3 regions of the Bradyrhizobium sp. CCGUVB1N3 genome follow, and region 1 is predicted to be linked to each of the others. Evidence: predicted binding sites of a transcription regulator. Region 1 holds the regulator's gene; each other region holds the start of a gene.
The links. Region 1 encodes LexA, which represses DNA repair genes until DNA is damaged. Its sites were predicted from a motif close to TGTTCNNNNTGTGTTCNG; they were not measured.

Region 1 (6,934 bases):
ACGAACCCGTGCTCTCGGTCGCCGCGATCACGGCACTGGTGCTCATGGCAGGCGCCGTGCTGTTGCGGCGGAGCCGGTTGTTCGCACCCGCCATGATGATCGCCGCAATCGCCGCAGGCTTTGCCACGGCGACCTGGAAAACTGCGCGCATTGCTCACACCGTTCTGGCAAAGCCGCTCTATTCGGTGGCGCTATCCGGCTTCGTCGAGACGCGCGATATCCGCGAGCGCACCGACCGCTTCGTGTTGCGCGTGACGGCGATGGAGGCGCAGCGCGGCGACATCCAGCTCGAGCGTGTGCGGCTGTCGGTGCGCAAGGGCACAGCGCCGGAGGTCGGCAGCTTCGTGCAACTCAAGGCGCGGCTGATGCCGCCGCTCGCGCCGCTGCGGCCCGGCAGCTACGATTTCTCCCGCGACATGTTCTTTCAGGGCATCGGCGCGTCAGGCTTTGCAATGGGGGCGATCACGGTCGCCGCGCCACCGGAGACCGGAGGCTTGCGGCTGCGCTATGCCGCGATCATGCAGGGCCTGCGCGATGCGATCGACGCGCGCATCCGCGCCACGCTCGACGGCGACAATCGTGCGATTGCCACCGCGCTCCTCACCGGGCGGCGCGACGCAATCACCGAGCCCGTCAACGACGCGATGTTCATCTCCGGCCTCGGGCACGTGCTGTCGATCTCCGGCTACCACATGGCGGTCGTCGCCGGCGTCGTGTTCTTTGCGGTGCGCGCGCTGCTGGCGCTGGTCCCGGGATTTGCGGCGGGCTATCCGATCAAGAAATGGTCGGCTGCGGCAGCACTTGTGGCCGCCGCGTTCTACCTGCTGCTGTCCGGCGCGGAGGTCGCGACACAGCGCTCGTTTTTCATGACAGCGGTGGTGCTGATCGCGGTGATGGTCGATCGACGCGCCATCACCTTCCGCACGCTGGCGGTTGCCGCGATGATCGTGCTCGCGGTCGCGCCGGAGGCCCTGGTTCACCCCAGTTTCCAGATGTCGTTCGCGGCAACGCTTGGTCTTGTCGCGCTGGTGCAGATCGGCATGCCGAACCTGTTCGCGTCGCCCGACGATTCCGCCACCGCGCGCATCGCGCTCTGGGGTGGCCGCGAGCTCGTCATGCTGCTGATGGCCTCGCTGATCGCGGGGCTCGCGACCACGCCCTATGCCGCCTTCCATTTCCACCGCGTCACGCCCTACGGCGTACTCGCCAATCTCGCGGCGATGCCGGTGGTCTCGGCGCTGGTGATGCCCGCCGGACTTTTGGGGCTGATCGCAGCGCCGTTCGGGCTCGATGGCGTGTTCTGGTGGCTGATGGGGATCGGCATCGACTGGATGGTCGTTGTGACACGCTGGGTCGCGGCGTTACCGGGCGCCGTCGGCCGCATCACCGCCTTCGGGACCGGTCCGCTGATTGCCGCCAGCGTCGGCCTCGTTCTGATGGGCTTGTTGCGCACGCCGCTGCGCTGGGCGGGCGCCGTCGTGCTGGCGCTCGCGATTGGCTGGGCGCTGCACGTGCGCCAGCCCGACATCCTGATCGCAGGCGACGGCCGCAGCGTCGCGGTGCGAGGCAAGGATGGCCAACTGCACCTGATCCGAACCGGCAAGGACAATTTTCTTCTCAAGGAGTGGCTTGCAGCCGATGCCGATTCGCGCAGCGCGACCGATACCTCGCTCGCCGACGGCGTCTCATGCGACGAGGGCGGTTGCGTGACGCCGCTCGCCGATGGTCGTCTTGTCGCGCTGTCGCTGCGCGTCGATGCGCTGGCCGATGATTGCAGCCGTGCCGCGTTGGTGGTGACGGCGAAGCCGGCAGCAACCGATTGCGCGGCGATGGTCGTGGATCGCGAGCGTCTGAAGACGCAAGGCGCGCTCGTGCTGTCGCGCAGTGGCGACGGTTTCACGCTGCAAACGGTGAAAGCAAGAGGCGCAAACCGCCCCTGGTCGCCGGCTGGGGCCGGCGATAGCGATTTCGAGCTCAGCCTCGCACCGCGGCCGGCTACTCCACGCAGCAAAGACGCTACGCCGTCGGAGGCCGACCTGCAGGCCGAGGACTAGAAGACGCGTCAGCCGATCGGCAGGCGTGTCGTGGGCGTTTGGGTCGTGTGCTGCTCGACGGCGGGCTGCTCTATCTTCTCGCCGAGCGGCTGCGTTACCGGCAGTTGCAGAACCGTGGCACGCTGGCCTTCGACGAGCTGCGTCACCAGCACGTAGTTGCCGTCGGGGAATTCGATCGCATCATGATGACGATCGGGAATGTGCGGATCGACCTTGCCGAACTTGCCGACGCGCGAGTTGACGGTGCGCGTCCAGATCCAGCGATTGTCGTAGCGGACGTTGTCGGCGAAGGCGAGCTCGGTGCCGGGCAGAAGGCAGACGGCAACCGAGAGATCACGCTCCGACGCAAATCCACGCGTCGAGGTGCCGCGGAAGGTTGTCGTGACGATCGTCTCGCCGACTTGAGCGGGGCGGGTCGCAACGGCATGCAGGCTGTAGTCACACATCGGAGTGCTCCTCATGCGAGATAGCAGGTCCGCGCCCCCCGGAGGCGCAGGCCTCTATCAGAGTGGAAGCCTCCGAGTGTATCGCGTTTGTGGGCAAATCTGCGGCTCGTCTGCGCGTTGCCCGATCACTTTATCTTTCCCGGCTAACGAGGAACAAAGCCTCCCGCCGTGACTCTATCTTGGTTCACACCATTCACTCACGCGAGCTTTCATCAGCGGCCGGCGGGAGCCGAGTACCCCGAATAGGGCCAGCTCGCCTGCGCCGCAGGTGCGATCGCATTGTTGGCATTGCGGAATGGCGCACTGGTCGCTACCTGCTCCGTCTTGCGAACGGGATGGTGGTGTTGCGCTGCGTCGCTTGCGGATGCCGATCCCGCGATCAAGGCCGCCGTGATCACGCTCAAAATCATCTGTCGCATGGGTTTTTCCTCTGCATCGTGCACAGCGCTCTCGCGCCTGCGATGCTTGAGGATCTAGCTCCGCGCAGGTGTGGGGATAATCGCACCCGAAGTGAAAACACTATCCCGCCGGAGCGGACAATCCGTCCGCCCGTGTTGCTGCGCGATAGCCGGCGATCTGCCGGGCCATCAGTACTTCCGGTACAGCCCGATCAGCTTGCCCTGAATCTTCACCCGGTTCGGCGGCAGGATGCGCACCTCATAGGCGGTGTTGGCGGGCTCCAGCGCGATCGACGCACCGCGCCGGCGGAAGCGCTTGAGCGTCGCTTCCTCGTCGTCGATCAGCGCCACCACGATATCGCCGGTATCAGCGGTCTCGTTGCGCTGGATCAGCGCCATGTCGCCATCCAGGATGCCGGCGTCGACCATCGAATCGCCGCGCACCTCGAGCGCGTAGTGCTCGCCGGAGCCGAGCATGTCCGGAGGCACGCTGATGGTGTGGCTGCGGGTCTGCAATGCCTCGATTGGCGTGCCGGCCGCGATCCGTCCCATCACGGGCACGGCGACCGGACGCTCGCCGTCATCAACCGGAGCGCTTGCGCCCCGCACCTTGCCGAGATTGCCTTCGATGACGCTGGGCGTGAAGCCGCGGCGGCCTGCGCCTGCGGCCTGAAGCTCGGGCAGCTTGATGACCTCGATGGCGCGCGCGCGGTTGGGCAGGCGGCGGATGAAGCCGCGCTCTTCCAGCGCGGTGATCAGGCGGTGGATGCCCGACTTCGAGCGCAGATCGAGCGCGTCCTTCATCTCGTCGAAGGAGGGCGGCACGCCGCTTTCCTTGAGGCGCTCACTGATGAACCGCAGAAGCTCGTATTGTTTGCGCGTTAACATCTCGACCAAATCCCCCGGTTGATGTCGTTCGATTCCGAGACGTCAGATTCAGCAGAAGCCGCTAGATGCTCGAAACAAATCATGAACGGACACTATATGTTCGATATGTGTTCCGCAACCACTTAATTTTTGGTGAACGCGGCGAAGTTCGCGCCACGCGCGAATCAGATCGCACTTACAAGGGTAGCCGCAACACCTCGCAAGGCGTGCCTGCGTCCGCCTTCGGCGCAAACGGCGCGCGCACGAGAAGTGCCTGTGCGGCAGCAAGATTCGCAAGCAGCGAGGAGTCCTGGTGGTTGACGGGAACGGCGACGAGCGTGCCGTCCTCGCGCTCCTCGAGCCGGGCGCGCAGATAGTCCTCGCGGACGTCGTTGGGCCCGACGTCGCGCCCGAGCACGGCGCGCTCGCGACGGTGATGAACGCGCGAGCGGCCAGCAAGCGCGCGAATCAACGGCACCATGAACAGGAAGCCGCAGACATAGGACGAGACCGGATTGCCGGGCAGGCCGATCACCCGCATCGCGCCGAGACGGCCGTGCATCATCGGCTTGCCGGGCCGCATCGCGATCTTCCAGAACGCCATTTCGAAGCCTTCGGCCTGGAGCGCCGGCCGGACCAGATCGTGGTCGCCGACCGAGGCTCCGCCGGTCGTGATCAGGATGTCGGCACCGCTTTCGCGGGCCCGGCGGATGCCGGCGGTGGTCGCCGCAACGGTATCGGCGGCAATGCCGAGATCGACCGTTTCGGCGCCCTCGGCCCGCGCCAGCGCATGCAGGGCGTAGCCGTTGGAAAAGACGATCTGGCCCATGCCGGGCGTGGAGCCGGGCATGACGAGCTCATCGCCCGTCGCGAGAATCGCGACCCTGGGCCGGCGGCGGACGGCAAGCTCCGGATGGTTCATGCCGGCGGCAAGCGACAAGTCGCGTTCGGTGAGCCTGCTTCCCTTCCTCAGGAGCACGTCGCCCTCGCGGAAATCGACGCCGGCGGGGCGGATGTGCCGTCCGGCAATCGCGGCCTCCTTGATCGCGACGTGCTTGCCGTCAGCGACCGTGTCCTCCTGGATCACCACCGCATCCGCGCCATCGGGCACCACGCCGCCCGTGAAGATCCGCACTGCCTCTCCCGCGCCGACCGTTCCCGCAAACGGCCGCCCGGCCGCGACCTCGCCGATCACGGTGAGCTCTGCGCCCACCTTCGCCGCATCGGCCGCACGCACCGCATAGCCATCCATGGCCGACATTGCCTGTGGCGGCTGCGTCCGCCGCGCCGCGACATCGCGGGCCAGCACGCGATGGTAGGCTGCATCCAGCGCGACCATCTCGTCCGCCACGGGCTCGACGCCCGCGAGCACCGCAGCGAGCGCGTCGGAAACCGGCATCAGGGCCACGGGCTGAACTCCTGCTGGGCAAATCGAACGAGAGAGTTGCGTTGCGTTCTAGCCGAGAGCAGGCGTCGTGGCAAAAGGGGGATTGCGAAGGTGGAGATGAATTATCTCTCGCGGAGAAGGCCGCCGGGATGCCCATTGGGACAATATCGCGCCGTCCTGCTTCCGGCTCAGAGTTGCTGCGCGCCACCGCACGCAGGCGCGTCAGGAGACGTCCGGGAGAACGCTGATGGCAGAGACTTCAAAGCTGTCGGTCGAGAAGGCGCTCGAGAAGCTGCGCGGCGATGAGCCGCCGAAGTCGAGGAGCGCAAAGCTTGACGAGGAGATCGAAGCGCTCAAGGAGAAGACGAGCCGCATGCGCGCGCAACGGCAGCGTCTCGATCGGCCTCAACCCAAGCGCAGTTGAATGCGCCTAGCGCGGTCGCCGCGCGATCGTCTCGAAGACGAGAAAGACCGGAATGACGGTGGCCAGACAGGCCACGGCGACGACTAGGCTCACGGCTAGCATCAGGTGGCTCCCGTTTCATTGTCCGGATCGACGTCGGGCGCCTTCAGGCTGTGATCCATCTCGGGCAACGGGTCGCCCTGCGACTTCAGATCCGCCGCCTTGCTGACCAGCTTGGCGGAGAGCTGCGAGTTCGACGTCGACTTGGCGAATTTGAGAAGGATCGAGGCTTGCTTGTTGAAGTAGGTCTTGCCCAACACGATCACGCGTCCGTTGTAGAGAAACCCAACGGCCATATGACTCCCGACGCGCTGATCCGTTCCGGGAACTCTGTACAAAAATGCACAGAGCGAGTTGGTTCCATAATTCACTTGAAAAGTTCCAGGAGTGGGCCGGAACCAGATGCCGAGCGGCCGCAGCAAAGCGGCCGTGCTCTCAGAGTCCCAGTGCCTTCAGCGCCTCGCCGACGTCGCGAGGCGACGTCACGTGAACCGCGGTCAGCCCTCGCGCCCGCGCGCCTTCGACGTTTTCCGCGAGATCGTCGAAGAACTCGATTCGCTTCGCCGGCACGCCGATCGCGGCGACGACATGGTCGAAGGCTTCCGCGTCGGGTTTGCGTAGGCCGATGCTGGAGGACAGATAAAGCTCGCGGAAATGACCGAGCAAATCGGCGTACTCCTTCGAAAAATATTTCACGTGCGGCCGGTTGGTGTTGGAGAAGGCGTAGAGCGGCACGTGCTTCGCAGCGCGCGGCAACAGGTTTGCGATGCCGGGCATCTCGCCCGCGAAGATCGCATTCCACCCCTCCAGGAACTGCGCGTCGGAAATCTCGATCCCGAGCGAGCGCCGCAGCGAGTCGAAATAGGCCTCGTCGCTGATCTTGCCCATCTCATGCAGCCGATAGGCTTCGCTGTCCCGCACGTAGCGCGCGATGATGGCCTGCGGTTCGCAGCCGGCATGTCCCGCCCAGCAGGTGATCGCCTTGGAGAAGTCGATGTCGAGCACCACGCGACCGAGATCGAACAGAAGCGCATCCGCGCTGCCGGGAGAGAGAAGGGAGGTCATTGCATCCTTTCAGTAGCGATATGGCTCGATATCCAGCAGCGGAAACGCGCTGAATACGCTTGGCGCGTTGGTGGCGGTCGCCGGATGCAGGCAGGATGTGTTCACCTCGGCAAACGAGGCGGCCCCGAGCAGCCCGAGACAGCGCAGCACTTCGTCTTCCAGCAGCTCCAGCATCCGCGTGATGCCGGCTTCGCCGGCCGCAGCCAGCGCCCAGCATTGCAGGCGCCCGATGCCGACGAGGTCCGCGCCCATGG
Region 2 (6,934 bases), 7.9 Mb from region 1:
TGCGGGCGATACCGGCGGCCATGTCGGCGCAGACATGGGTCATTTCCTTCCATGCGGCATCGCGGTCGGCGAATTCGCTGGCCTGTTCCGATGAGCCCGAATAGCGCCCGTTCCGGATCCGGAAAAAATAGAGCGGCATGGCTGGCACCGATCGGATAATGGCCGCGCCCCGAGGCCATGAAGGCGCGCAGTGCAATCCCAAACCGCAGGCAGATCAACTCCGGAACTCTACGGGATTCATGAGCAGCAAAGCTGTGTGGACAATGCGTATGACAGCGCACCACAGGGGGCACGGCGAGGCCTTGCCGACAATGTCCTCGCGACCGGTTTCAGGCCGTCTTGCGATCGATAGCCTTGAGTTCGCGGTCGATACGCAATTGCACGCGACGGATGGCAAGGAGATCAATCTTGGTCTCGGTCTTGCCGGTCTTGACCGTTTCGCCGATGCGGAATTGCCATTGCCAGACACCTTGTATCGCCGTCTTGGCCACGGTGAATTCGATGCCCCTGTGATTCATGGCCTACCTCCACGATTCACCCTTGGTTAACGTAACATGTTGAACGTCATAATATTCCCGCCGTCTGTCAAATTTGCCGCTAAGCCGTGGATAATGCAACGAAATCCTTGATGTCCGGGTGGCGTGAAACACGAGGGGATGTCGCGAAAGATGCTCCCCACGAATGGTGCGGCGCAAATTTCGGCTGGGGATGAGGGAACCGGTCGGCTGGCCGCGCATTGGCTGGGCAATGATTCATCCAGAGCCATTCGGCTCAAACCCGGCGGCCCGGCAACTCGTTCGGATTCCATGAAGCTGATCGTCGACCTCCTCAAGCGGGTCTGGCAGCGCGGCCGGCCCGAGACAGACGGCTACATCCTGCGCGCAAGCGAGGGCGACGACCGTTCGAGCATGGCAGATTTCGTCCGCATCCTTCAGATGCACGACCGGGAGGGCGGGCGGAGCAACTATCCGAATTGACCGCGCTGCCGCTGCTTGCGCAGGAACTTTGTTCATGGCCGGAGAACCACGGATTCCGCGAGCGACATGTCCGCGGACGACGCGCGGCGTGACGCGATATGCAGTGTGAATACGCAGCGCGTTGCGGCTTTCAGGTGCGGACGCTATGGCCTCGGCGAGGACGCTCGCCTGCGAGCGATGCGGCGAGGCGAGCGTGATCACCTTCTGGCGCTTTGAGGGACTGTCGAAACAGCCGCGTGGCTGCGGCGGCGATTCATCCGCCGAGCAGCGTTGGCACCCGGGTCGCATCGCGCGGTGAGATGAGCGCATGGCACGTGCCTTGCTCCGCTCGTGGCGGATTGGAGACAAGGCGCTTCATGCTCGGCATTCCCCGTCGCTACAGCCATTTTGTATTCGGCACGATCCAGTCCGGCCTGACCTGCCTGATCGCCGCCGCCATTGCGAGTTTGCCCGCGACCGCAGCACCCGACTTCGTCAAACACTGGCTCGCGTCCTGGTTGATCTCCTGGACCGCGATGCTGCCGGTCGTCCTCCTGGCCGCGCCTGCGATCAGATCCTTCTCGCTGCGGCTGACGCGCGAATCTCAGGATTGAGCACCGCGAAAAAAGCCCCGCCAGGGGAGAGCCGGGCGGGGCAGAAGGTTATTGGAGGCTGAGGTGCTGGGCTGCAACACCGTAGCCAAGCGAGGTTAACCCGCGCAGCTTACAGGGAGCTTACAGGCCGAAGCGGGCGATTGGCTCTTCAGGGCCGGATTGCCAACTCAAGGACGAATCCCGTCCCAATTCCGACACCCACTCGCAGAAATTACGACACAGCGATTGGGGAGACTCAGCGCGTTCGGCGACGCCATGGGGGAACGTGGCCCGCCGATCAGGGGTGGCAGATGGATAACGTAGAGCGATCATTCGCCGCTGCGACGGCGATGGGTTTTGTCGTGCTGGTCGTGGGGCTCATTCTGTTGGCCGTGCTGTAGGCCGGCACGCGCGGGGAGAGGAGGCTGCTGGGCGGGGCGGCCTTGCTCGTTTCACGGGCCAAAACTGCGGACGGTGGCGATGAGACGTAGCGACCGGGGCGGGGCCGGCTACTTTGCATGGGGTTGTTTTCGCGGATTTTGGTGAGAGCCCGAAACCGTCCCCGAAACCGTCCTGGAAATGAAAGAGGCCGCCAGTTCGGGCGGCCCTGTCCTTGAATATAAACGGCCCCAATGGGGGGCCGCCAACCCGCTTGAGGGGTTTTCCTCCAGCAGTCGGGGGGGCACCTTTCGGCTGGGGGCCTCATACCGACGCGTTGCCCGGCTGATTGTTCCCTATACGAAATGGGCTACCCCATTCAGACTAGGCGCTCCGAGGCATGAACGCCTTGAGGCGGTTTGCGAACAAATTAGGACACCCACAAATTCAACTTAGGGCGCTGGGGGTTAAATGCGAACGGTACCCCGAAGCGCAAAAGAACATATTGCGAACTTGGAACAAACGGTGTACATTGCTTTTATCGCCGACCCGCTTCGCCAATCGTTTGTCGCAACGCCGAATCCCCGCCATAAGGAGCACGACCAGATGTCCGCCACTGCCCTGCGTATCGTCGAAGGATCTTCCATGGACAAGAGTAAAGCCCTGGCTGCCGCGCTCTCTCAGATCGAGCGTCAGTTCGGCAAGGGTTCGGTGATGAAGCTCGGCAAGAGCGATCGTTCGATGGACATCGAGGCGGTGTCCTCCGGCTCGCTCGGGCTCGATATCGCGCTCGGCATCGGCGGCCTGCCCAAGGGGCGCATCGTCGAGATCTACGGGCCGGAATCCTCGGGCAAGACGACGCTGGCGCTGCATACGGTGGCGGAAGCGCAGAAGAAGGGCGGCATCTGCGCCTTCATCGACGCGGAGCACGCGCTCGATCCGGTCTATGCGCGCAAGCTCGGCGTCAACATCGACGACCTCCTGATCTCGCAGCCCGACACCGGCGAGCAGGCGCTGGAAATCTGCGACACGCTGGTGCGCTCGGGCGCGGTGGACGTGCTGGTGATCGATTCGGTCGCGGCGCTCGTGCCGAAGGCCGAGCTCGAGGGCGAGATGGGGGAATCGCTGCCGGGTCTCCAGGCGCGGTTGATGAGCCAGGCGCTGCGCAAGCTGACGGCCTCCATCAACAAGTCCAACACGATGGTGATCTTCATCAATCAGATCCGCATGAAGATCGGCGTGATGTACGGCTCGCCGGAAACCACGACCGGCGGCAACGCGCTGAAGTTCTACGCCTCGGTCCGCCTCGACATCCGTCGCATCGGCGCGATCAAGGAGCGCGACGAGGTCGTCGGCAACACCACGCGCGTGAAGGTGGTGAAGAACAAGCTGGCGCCGCCCTTCAAGCAGGTCGAGTTCGACATCATGTATGGCGAGGGCGTCTCCAAGATGGGCGAGATCCTCGATCTCGGCGTCAAGGCCGGCATTGTCGAGAAGTCCGGCGCCTGGTTCTCCTATGACAGCCAGCGCCTCGGCCAGGGCCGCGAGAACTCCAAAGCGTTCCTGAAGGCCAACCCGGACGTCACCGCCAAGATCGAAACCGCGATCCGCCAGAACTCCGGCCTGATCGCCGAGCAGATATTGGCCGGCAATCCCGAGCGCGACGCCGACGGCGAGGAGCCGACGGAGGAGTAGGACCTAACACCAGTCAAGTTTCGCGAGGAGCGGGCGCTGAGGACGTTGAGTTGCCGACGTCTTCGGCGCCCGTTTCGTTTGGGTGCTGAGTGGGCGGAGTCACATGTCGCATTTGATCCTGACGACGAACGATCTTGCGCCACTTCAATTGCGGCCGACGCCTTTGGCGAACATCGTACTTGGCTTTTCTCTTCGCTTCGTCCTGGACCGGCTACCGTCCGAGGAGCAGCTTGTCATCGGGCTGGAGCCACGCTCCGCGAAGCACTGCAATGTTGGCGATCACTGGCTCGACGACGTTCCGCGGTGCTCACTGAAAGGTTTCGGCACGCGAGATATCGGCTTCTTCGAGCTCTGCGAGAAATTCGATTCGATTGAAGTGTGGGTTGATCCGCTGCCAAACGATCAACTCGTGCTGGTCTGGCTGCTCAACCTTCTTCGCCCATACAAGGAGATCACGACCAAGCTGAGCCTGGTGCACACGGACGACGCCGTCGCGGGGTATCACCCGGAATCAGTGGCGGAATGGAAGTTGCCGGCGTTCAAAGTTGCGGATAGTCACCTGACACTAGCGAGCCGCGCCTGGCAGGCCTGGCGTGCGCCGACGCCCGAGTGCTGTTTCGATCTCTTGATGAATGATCTGATGCTCCTTCCTCGGCTGCGGTCGGCTCTTATCGCCCTGCTTCAGGAGTTGCCTAATTTAACAACAGGCCTCGGCCTGAGCGAAATGGCAATGCTGGACTACATCGAAGACGGGTGCGCCGACCCTCAGGTGGCGCGTCGAGCGGCGCAGCACCAAGAGGTGTTCGATGAGAGCGAGGCCGGCGAATTGCTGGACGATTTGGCACAATGCCCAAAGCCGATGATTTTTGGGTTGGGCGAGGCGCCGTTCGAGAAGGACGAAGTGGCTCGTTACCACCGTTACAGGAAGAGCCAGGTCGCGCTGACTGAGCTTGGGCGGGCAGTCGTGGCCTGCGAAGATGATTTCTGCCGCCACAATCCGATCCATCGCTGGTGGGGCGGCACTAAGCTGACCAACGAGAGGCTCTGGCGGTGGGACGCAGGCGCTCGTGCGCTGGTTGCGCCGTAGAGCTTAATGAGACGTGCGGTGGCCTGTCTCCCTCCTTCTCCCCTTGTGGGAGAAGGTGGCGCGAAGCGCCGGATGAGGGGTTCTCTCCGCACGTGAGAATGTCGAGAAAGACTCCTCACGCTAGCGAGTTTGTATCTCGTGGCGGAACTGCCCCTCTCCCACAAGGGGAGAGGCACAGCAATGCGCGAAGCGTAACCCATCGCCTTCTTCATCGCTTGAGAATCGCAGTGGTGGGTTTCGCTGACGCTCTACCTACCCTACAAATTCATCACTCCGCCGCCTGCGCGTAGTCGCTCACCGGCGGGCACGAGCACACGAGGTTGCGGTCGCCGTAGACATTGTCGACGCGGCCCACCGGGCACCAATATTTGTCGGTGCGCGAGACGCCGTTAGGGAAGCAGCCCTCAGTGCGGGTATAGGCGCGGGTCCAGTTGTCGTCGGCGATGTCGTGCACGGTGTGCGGCGCTTGGCGCAACGGCGACGCTTCGATCTTGAAGCGCCCGGCTTCGACCTCGGCGATCTCCTTCCGGATCGCGATCATGGCGTCGCAGAAGCGATCGAGCTCGGCCTTCGATTCCGACTCGGTCGGCTCGATCATCAGCGTGCCCGGCACCGGGAAGCTCATGGTCGGGGCGTGGAAGCCGTAGTCGATCAGGCGCTTGGCGATGTCGTCGACGGTGACGCCGCTTGTCGTCTTCAGCGGTCGCGGGTCGATGATGCATTCGTGCGCGACGCGGCCCTTCGCGTTCTTGTAGAGCACCGGGAAATGCGCATCCAAGCGTGCCGCGACATAGTTGGCGTTGAGGATCGCGATCTCGGTCGCACGCTTCAACCCTTCGCCGCCCATCATCAGGATGTAGATGTAGGAGATGGTCAGGATCGAGGCCGAGCCGAATGGTGCGGCCGAGACCGGGCCGACCGTCGCATTCGGATCGGTTGAGGGATGTCCAGGCAGGAACGGCGCAAGGTGCGCCTTGACGCCGATCGGTCCCATGCCCGGGCCGCCGCCGCCATGCGGGATGCAGAAGGTCTTGTGCAAATTGAGATGGCTGACATCGGCGCCGTAGTCGCCGGGCCGCGACAGGCCGACCTGCGCGTTCAGGTTGGCGCCATCGAGATAGACCTGGCCACCATGGCCATGCACGATATCGCAGATCTCCCTTATGTGCTCTTCGAACACGCCGTGCGTCGAGGGATAGGTGATCATCACGGCGGCGAGATCGTTCGAGTGCTTCTCGGCCTTGGCGCGGAGATCATTGACGTCGACGTCGCCGTTCTTCTCGCAGGCGACGACCACCACCTCCATGTCGACCATCGCGGCCGAGGCCGGGTTGGTGCCATGCGCAGAGGAGGGGATCAGGCACACCTTGCGATGGCTTTCGCCACGCGCTGCATGGTACCCACGGATGGCCAAAAGTCCGGCATATTCGCCTTGCGCACCTGAGTTCGGCTGCAGCGAGATCGCGTCATAGCCTGTGATGTCGCAGAGCCATTTTTCCAGCCGCGCGAACAGCGCGTGATAGCCTTTTGCCTGCTCGCTTGGCGCGAATGGATGCAGGCTGCCGAATTCCGGCCAGGTCAGCGGCATCATCTCGGTGGTCGCGTTCAGCTTCATGGTGCATGACCCCAGCGGGATCATGGCGCGGTCGAGCGCGAGGTCGCGGTCTGAGAGCTTGCGCATGTAGCGCAGCATCTCGGTTTCCGAGCGATGCGCGTGGAACACGGGATGGGTGAGGAAGCCCGTCGCCCGCTTCAATGCGTCAGGCAGCGCCTCGCGCGTTGTCGCGTCGATCTCGGCATAAGCGAGCTTGCCGCCGAACGCGCGCCAGACCGCCTCGATGGTCGCCGGCGTCGTGGTCTCGTCGAGCGCGATGCGCAAGCCGTCGTTGCCGACGCCGAGATTGATTGTCTCGGAAGCCGCGCGCGCGACGATCTCGTCGCGCTTGGCGCCGACGTCCACGGTGACAGTGTCGAAGAAGTTTTCGGAACGCGGCGCGAAGCCGAGCTTGCGCAGGCCCGCGGCCAGCACGGCGGCGCGGCGATGCACGATGCGCGCGATCTGCGAGAGGCCTTCGGGGCCGTGATAGACGGCGTACATCGAGGCGATCACCGCAAGCAGCACCTGCGCGGTGCAGATATTGGAGGTCGCCTTCTCTCGGCGGATATGCTGCTCGCGGGTCTGAAGCGCGAGGCGATAGGCCGGCGCGCCGCGCGAGTCCACGGAG
Region 3 (6,934 bases), 2.8 Mb from region 1:
AGTTCTGCCCGGTGCGGAAGAAGAACACCTCGACGCAGGAGAAGCCGCCCTCCTGGTGGATCGCGAACACGTCGGCTTCTTCCACGGTGCGTGGATTGATGCCCTGCTGCGACTGGATCGCCGACAGCGCGGCGAGACGATCGCGATAGAGCGCCGCACGCTCGAATTCGAGCTCGCCCGAGGCTTTCTCCATCTCGCCCGCAAGCTCCTGCTTCACGGCGTGGCTCTTGCCGGAGAGGAAGTCGGTTGCTTCCCGCACCAGCGTTGCATAGCCCGGAAAGTCGATCTCGCGGGTGCAGGGGCCGGCGCAGCGGCGGATCTGGTGCAACAGGCAGGGCCGGCTGCGGCTTTCGAAAAACGAATCGGTGCAGGAGCGAATCAGAAACGCGCGCTGCAGCGCGGTGATGGTGCGGTTGACGGCGCCGGCGGAGGCGAACGGGCCGAAATAGCGCCCGGGCCGGGTCTGCGCGCCGCGGTGCTTGAGGATCTGCGGCGCCCAATGGTCGCCGGTGATCAGGATGTAAGGAAACGACTTGTCGTCGCGCAGCTGCACGTTGAAGCGCGGCCGCAGCTGCTTGATGAGGTTGGCCTCCAGCAGCAACGCTTCGGTCTCGGTCGTGGTCGAGACGATCTCGACCGACACCGTCGCCGCGATCATGCGCAGGATGCGCGCCGGCTGCGGCGCACCGATGCGCGCGTAGTTGGAGAGGCGCTTTTTGACGTTCTTGGCCTTGCCGACATAGAGCACGTCGTTGTTCGCATTGAGCATGCGATAGACGCCCGCCGAGGTGGGGGCGAGCCGCACCGCGCGCTCGATCGCGTCATGTCCGGTCGCAAGCAGACCTTCGCCGACCGCGCCGGTCTCTTCCAGGATGTCCGGCAGCCGCGCCTCGTCCTCGTCGTCGCTGCCATTGGTCGCAGGATCGACGTCGGGCGGCGTCAGCTCCTGCGGGGGAGCGTCCGCCGCTGCGCCGCGTCGCACCTTTCGCGCGCGCGCGGTGTCCGGGGTGTCGGAGGAATCGTGATCCATGGTGCGAATTTAGGCGCTGGGAGTGCCGATTTGAAGTTTCATCGGGCGGGCTTAGCCGACCGTGCGCGGTGTTCCCGGTAACGCTTCCTTAAGACTGTTAAGCGGGCGGTAACCGCGCTTAACAACCCTTTAACTTAAAACTCTCGATAAATCCTACGCGAAAAGTTCTTGGTTCCGTAACCATGCGGTTTTGCCTTGCGCGGCGGCGCATGGGGATCGCGATGGCTCGCGGCAGTTGCGTTGGAGAGTGTGATGAAGGGGCTCGTTATGGGCGCTGCGGCTCTGGTTGCCGCGGGCTGGAGCGCTTCGGCAGAGGCCGCCGATCTCAATTACGGACAGCGTGCGCCCTATACCGTCAACCAGCCGCTCAATGCCTATAGCTGGGCCGGTCCCTATCTCGGCGCCAACCTCGGGTATGAATGGGGCTCGGTGAGCAACAATCTCGCCAAGCCGGCCGGTTTCGTCGGCGGCATCCAGGCCGGCTACAATTTCCAGAACGGCCCTTGGGTGTTCGGCGTGGAAGGCGATATCCAGGCGGCCGGCGCCGACGATACGTTCGCCCCGTGGAAGTTCTCCAATCCCTGGTTCGGAACGTTGCGCGGCCGCGCCGGCTACGCCTTCAACAACATCCTGTTCTACGGCACCGCCGGTCTTGCCTTCGGCGAGTTGCGTGCGGAGACCTTTGGTTGGACGGAATCGCACACCACCGTGGGTTGGACCGCAGGTGTCGGCGCCGAGTTCGGCATCGCGCAGAACTGGAGTGCCAAGATCGAATATCTCTTCCTCGATCTGTCCTCGAGCCAGTTCGCGATCACTGGCGTATCGAACGGCTATAGCGCCAGCGTGGTACGCGCAGGCGTGAACTATCACTTCTGATAGCTAAAGAAGAAAATACCGGACCTAAACCTCCCGGCCTCGCGGCCGGGACTTTTTTTGCGTCAGGCTTCGTCTAAGAGAGGATCACCAGGTTGACCGCTTTGGGTCCCTTGCCCTTCTTGTCCGGCTCGACTTCGAAAGTGATACGCTGTCCTTCGGTGAGGTCCTTCAGTCCCGCCCGCTCCACCGCCGTGATGTGAACGAAGACGTCGCGACCGCCATCGTCCGGCTTGATGAAGCCGTATCCGCGTTCGCCGTTGAAAAACTTAACCGTGCCCGTCATGGCCATCGGGACTCCTCCCCCGCATTGCTCCTCCGCCGCGATGCAGACCCGCATCTCGGCATGACCGGACATACGAGCCCGGGAGCTGGCCACCCTTGGGCGGACGCGTTCAGTCCGCCTGGATCCTTCTTAGGCCTTCACTCCGCCGCAACCATTCGCGGAAGCGGAACGTAAAGCCAGTCACCAAGCACAGCATAATACGGTTCTCTGCAGATTGACTACCGTTCATGCATAGTTTTCCCAATAGGCGTACTACTTTAGGGCTTCGGCACCTCCAGGCGGAAACGGGCCGCGCCGCCTTGGCCGAGCGGCTTTTCGAGCTCCGGCAGGATGGTCCTGAGCTCGTCCTGCAACGTAAAGGGTGGGTTCACGATCAAAAGCCCGGTCGAGGCGAGTGACGCGCCGGTGCTTTGCGGTGCGACGCTGAATTCGAGCCGCAGACATTTCCCCTGAGGTTTGGCTGCGGCTGCGGCCCGCGCCACCGCTTGCGCAAGCGCGTCGGTGGCGCGCCTGGATTTGGCAGGATACCAGATCACATAGATGCCGGTCGGCCACTTGGCGAACGCTTCCGAGAATGCTTCTCCGAGCCGCTCGAACTCGTCCTTGGCCTCGAAGGGCGGGTCGATCAGCACCAGACCGCGCCGCTCCTTCGGCGGCACGAAGGCCGGCAGCGCAATCCAGCCGTCGAGATCGACGACGCGCGCCTGCGTGTCGCGGCGCAGCACATCGATCAGCGCCTTGCGCGCCTTCGGCTCGAGCTCGCAGGCGACGAGACGATCCTGCGGCCGCAACAGTCCACGCGCGATCAGCGGTGATCCGGGATAGGTCTTCAACTCGCCGCGCGGATTGAAGGCGCGGACGATGTCGAGATAGGGCTTTGTCAGTGCGGCGACCTCGTTGGACAGGCGCGCCTGCATGATGCGGGCGATGCCGGTCAGCCACTCGCCGCCGCGCCGCGCCTCGTCGCCTTCAAGATCGTAGAGGCCGGCGCCGGCATGGGTGTCGATGACGCGGAACGCGGCTGGCTTGTCCTGGAGATAAGTCAGGATGCGCGCCAGCACGATGTGCTTGATGACATCGGCGAAGCTGCCGGCGTGAAAGGCGTGGCGGTAGTTCATGTCGGACAGTTACGACATCGTACGGCAAATGTAACTGCCGTCATTCCGGGTTGATGCCGCGCATCGCCCCGGAATGACGGCGATCCAGTTCAACCGCCGCGGATCGGCGGCATCGTCACCTGGTCGCGGCGGCAGGCGCGGCGGTCGAGCTCCTCGCAGGAGCGGAATTGCAGATCCTTGTTCAGGCAGATGCGCACCTCCGACAGCCGTGTCCGGTTGCACGTCACCGAAACGGCCGAGCTGCTCAGCCCCGGATTGGCCTTGATGAAGGCCTCCTCGACATCGGCGGGCGCCACGGTCTTGGCCTGCGACAAATCGAGATATTCGGCCGGAATCTTGATGACAGCGCGCGCTTTCCGGATGGTCTCGAAGTAGTTGCGGTCCGACAGGCCCGAGCAGGTGCCGTGCTTGTCCCATTCGTTGAAGATCAGCCCGGGCGCCGGCATCAGGTCGAGCATCGAGGAGACGATGTTACGGTTCAGCCGCGGCGCCGGCCGCTGGCAGTATTCGGGAAAGCCGTTCTCATATTGCGGCCACAGCCCGTGCACCACGAAGGCGTAGGGCCGTCCGCCGCACTGGATCTGGGAACGTCCGCCGCGCTCGGCTGCCTCCTCGCAGAACGACGGCGACCAGGACAGCGAGAGCACGTAGAAATCGAATTCGCCGGGCGCGTTCTGGCGCTTGTCCTGCGCCATGGCGCTGCCTGCGAGCGTAACGAGGCCGGCGGTGAGTACGAGGGAGATCAGGAAACGGGACAGGGAATGCAATCTGGAATGAAACATGGCGACGCCCTTCAACTAGACTGTGCAAGAGAGCCTAGCAGGCAACGAGAACATTTCAAGAACAAAATTGACGCCGCCCGCCTTGGCGCGACGATTCGACCGAATCAGGGTTTTGCCGCCCGGCAGACTGGATTGTAGGCCCAGTTGCGGTCGAGGCCGACCACGCACCATTCGACGCCCTGGCCGAAGCCGGCAAAACCGCCGTCCTCGACGATCGAGAAATGCACCTTTCGCGCCTTGCCGTCGCTGAGCATGGCCTCGCCCGTGCAGTAGCGGCGCGGAATGTTGTCGGACTGCCAGGGCCGGAAGGCGGTCTCGTGAATGCCGGCGAAGCCCGTGATCTTCAACGACGAATTCCAGAAAGAGCTTTCTTTCTCCCAGAATTGGGTGGCGATCGTCGGCAGTGCCCTGTCGCAATCGGCGACCCGGCCGTCATAGCGCGGCCCATCCAGCCAGAAGTTCAGCTCGAGCGGATTTGCGGCCCTGGCCTCGGTCAGCGACAGCGCCCCCAGAACGAGGCCGAATACCGCGGCAAAGCGGAGCGATTTCAGGGAGGTGGCGAGGTCGCACATGGGCAATCCAGGAGACATGGCTGCAAGCATCGGACCGTGCCGCGAAGGTGGGGAGAGGTCAAGTGCAGCGCTGCAACACTCGCCAGCGAGTTGCACGCAACATCGCACCTAACAGGCCTTCCGTTCTTTTCAGCGCGTCCGCGGCACCGTAAACTGGTGCCAGCCAAATGGAGTGACGGGAATGCGAATCATTGCGGCCGCGAGCCTTCTTGCCAGCCTGGTTGTCTCGGGACTGTTGGCGGGCGTGCCGGCGCGCGCCGACATCCTCCCTGTGCCGCCCTTCAAGGGCAACGACACCGGCGGCATCATCGCCTATTCGATGGCAGCACAGGTCGATGCGCGGCAGATCGCGGTCGACCACTGCGCGCGTTACGGCAAGGTGGTGAAATTCCTCGCCGTGCAGCCCTATGACGGCGGCTACATCTCCTTCTCCTGCCGCTGGGTGCCGTATGGCGCGGCCGAGCAGCCGCTGCGCACGCTGTACTGATCCTTATAGACCGCAAGCGACGACCGGGAGTTTGGCGCATGACGCGACGGCGTGTTGTTTTCTGCGCTAGCCTCTTCGTGCTCGCGATGTCGGCGACGACGGCTGCGCATGCGGTGGATCTGCCGGTGCGCAAGGCCGGCCTCTGGGAGATGAAGATGCTTCGGTCGGGCGGGCCGATGCCGGAGATGACCATGCAGCACTGCACCGACGAGACCGTCGACAAGGAGATGAACAACAACGTCTCCCCGATGGCCAAGCAGATCTGCACCAAGCAGGACATCCAGAAGACCGCGACCGGCTATGTCAGCGATTCCGTCTGCAACGTCGCCGGCACCACCACGACCTCGCATGCCGAGATCACCGGCGACTTCAACGCCGCCTATACGGTGAAGAGCACCGCACACATCCAGGGCGGCGTTGCCGGAGCTGCGGGGCGCGACTCAACCACGACGATCGAGGCCAAGTGGCTCGGCCCGTGCAAGGCGGACCAGAAGCCAGGCGACATCGTGATGCCCGGCGGCTTCAAGATGAACGTCAAGGATGCCGCGAAACTGAAGGATCTGCTGCCGAAGTAGGGAGCGATCGTCATGGCCGTCTCTGACCGAACGGCGAACGTCAAAGCCATTGCGTTCGACATTCAGGGCACTTGTGTCGATTTCTACGCCCCCATTCTGCGGGCTGGTGCGGCCATCAACAACGAGAAGGGTCTCGGGATCGACTGGGCTGCCTTGTCGGCAGAATGGCGGGAGCTCTACCGCGCCGCGATGGATGCGGTGATCGCCGGTCGCAGGACCTGGCTGCGGGTCGATCGTATTTACCGGGAGGCGCTTGAAACGCTCGTCGAACGGCACGGCTTGTCCGATCGCCTCGATGATGCCGAGCGCGACGAGCTGAACAATGTCTGGACCCGACTTGATCCGTGGCCGGATGCGATCGAGGGGCTGACGCGGCTTCGCCGGCGCTATCTGACATCGACTTTGTCGAACGCGGGAATGGCCAGCGTCGTCGCCTTGGTGAAAAATGCCAACCTGCCGTTCGATGCCGTGCTGACGGCGGAACTGGCGAAGAGCTACAAACCTGCGCCGGCGGTCTACCAACTCGCCGTCGACTATCTCGGCTATCGGCCAGATCAGATTCTGATGGTCGCCTGCCACAAGTATGATTTGAAGGCAGCTCGCGCGTTCGGCATGAGGACAGCTTTCGTGCCTCGCCCTCTGGAGTTCGGGCCGGACGCCACGCCCGATGTCTCGCCCGAGAGCTGGTTCGACATCTATGCGGCGAGCTTCATTGACCTCGCGGACAAGCTGCAAGCCGTTTAGTCGCAGGCTGTCGAAGCAGAGCCGGGCCGTGCGCGTCGCGGCTCACACCGGTATCCTCACGCTCGCCCGCAAGCCGCCCATCGGGCTGTCGCCGAGCGTGATGTCGCCGCCATGCGAGCGGGCGATGTCGCGGGCGATCGCAAGGCCGAGGCCCGTGCCGCCTTCGTCCTGGTTGCGGGCGTTGTCCAGCCGCAAGAATGGCTTGAACACTTCTTCGCGCAAATGCATGGGGATGCCGGGCCCGTTGTCGTCGATGGTGACGGTGAGATAGCGGTGATCGCGCTGGCCGGTGATGGCGATCGCCTTGCCGTAGCGTGCCGCGTTGGTGACGAGGTTGGCGAGACAGCGTTTGAACGAGGCCGGCTTCACCGTCACCACGGGCAGGCCGTTGAACGCGACAGTCGCGGTGTGGCCGTGACGCTCGGCATCGCTGCGCAATTCCTCGAGTGCCTGCACCATGTCGGTCG

Region 2: a site for LexA is predicted at 2,424-2,441, ahead of recA (recombinase RecA). Genes of this name have one in related genera too.
Region 3: a site for LexA is predicted at 4,136-4,153, ahead of NLM33_RS21425 (ribonuclease T2). Genes of this name have one in related genera too.

What each region holds. Positions count from the first base shown of each region.
Region 1 is NZ_JANADR010000001.1:1,635,827-1,642,760, reverse strand. Features, by position in the region: gene NLM33_RS07770 (ComEC/Rec2 family competence protein) at 1-2,054, shown strand, start outside; gene NLM33_RS07765 (hypothetical protein) at 2,063-2,500, opposite strand; gene NLM33_RS07760 (hypothetical protein) at 2,713-2,919, opposite strand; gene lexA (transcriptional repressor LexA) at 3,088-3,786, opposite strand; gene glp (gephyrin-like molybdotransferase Glp) at 3,962-5,173, opposite strand; gene NLM33_RS07745 (hypothetical protein) at 5,400-5,576, shown strand; gene NLM33_RS07740 (hypothetical protein) at 5,678-5,911, opposite strand; gene NLM33_RS07735 (HAD-IA family hydrolase) at 6,051-6,680, opposite strand; gene NLM33_RS07730 (alpha-hydroxy acid oxidase) at 6,690-6,934, opposite strand, start outside.
Region 2 is NZ_JANADR010000001.1:9,519,948-9,526,881, forward strand. Features, by position in the region: gene NLM33_RS44885 (hypothetical protein) at 1-139, opposite strand, end outside; gene NLM33_RS44890 (hypothetical protein) at 330-518, opposite strand; gene NLM33_RS44895 (hypothetical protein) at 669-977, shown strand; gene NLM33_RS44900 (DUF2798 domain-containing protein) at 1,334-1,570, shown strand; gene recA (recombinase RecA) at 2,534-3,622, shown strand; gene NLM33_RS44910 (hypothetical protein) at 3,726-4,709, shown strand; gene gcvP (aminomethyl-transferring glycine dehydrogenase) at 4,978-6,934, opposite strand, start outside.
Region 3 is NZ_JANADR010000001.1:4,474,273-4,481,206, reverse strand. Features, by position in the region: gene uvrC (excinuclease ABC subunit UvrC) at 1-1,030, opposite strand, end outside; gene NLM33_RS21440 (outer membrane protein) at 1,283-1,906, shown strand; gene NLM33_RS21435 (cold-shock protein) at 1,980-2,195, opposite strand; gene NLM33_RS21430 (23S rRNA (adenine(2030)-N(6))-methyltransferase RlmJ) at 2,447-3,307, opposite strand; gene NLM33_RS21425 (ribonuclease T2) at 3,397-4,089, opposite strand; gene NLM33_RS21420 (hypothetical protein) at 4,194-4,661, opposite strand; gene NLM33_RS21415 (hypothetical protein) at 4,843-5,148, shown strand; gene NLM33_RS21410 (DUF3617 domain-containing protein) at 5,235-5,723, shown strand; gene NLM33_RS21405 (haloacid dehalogenase type II) at 5,736-6,467, shown strand; gene NLM33_RS21400 (ATP-binding protein) at 6,510-6,934, opposite strand, start outside.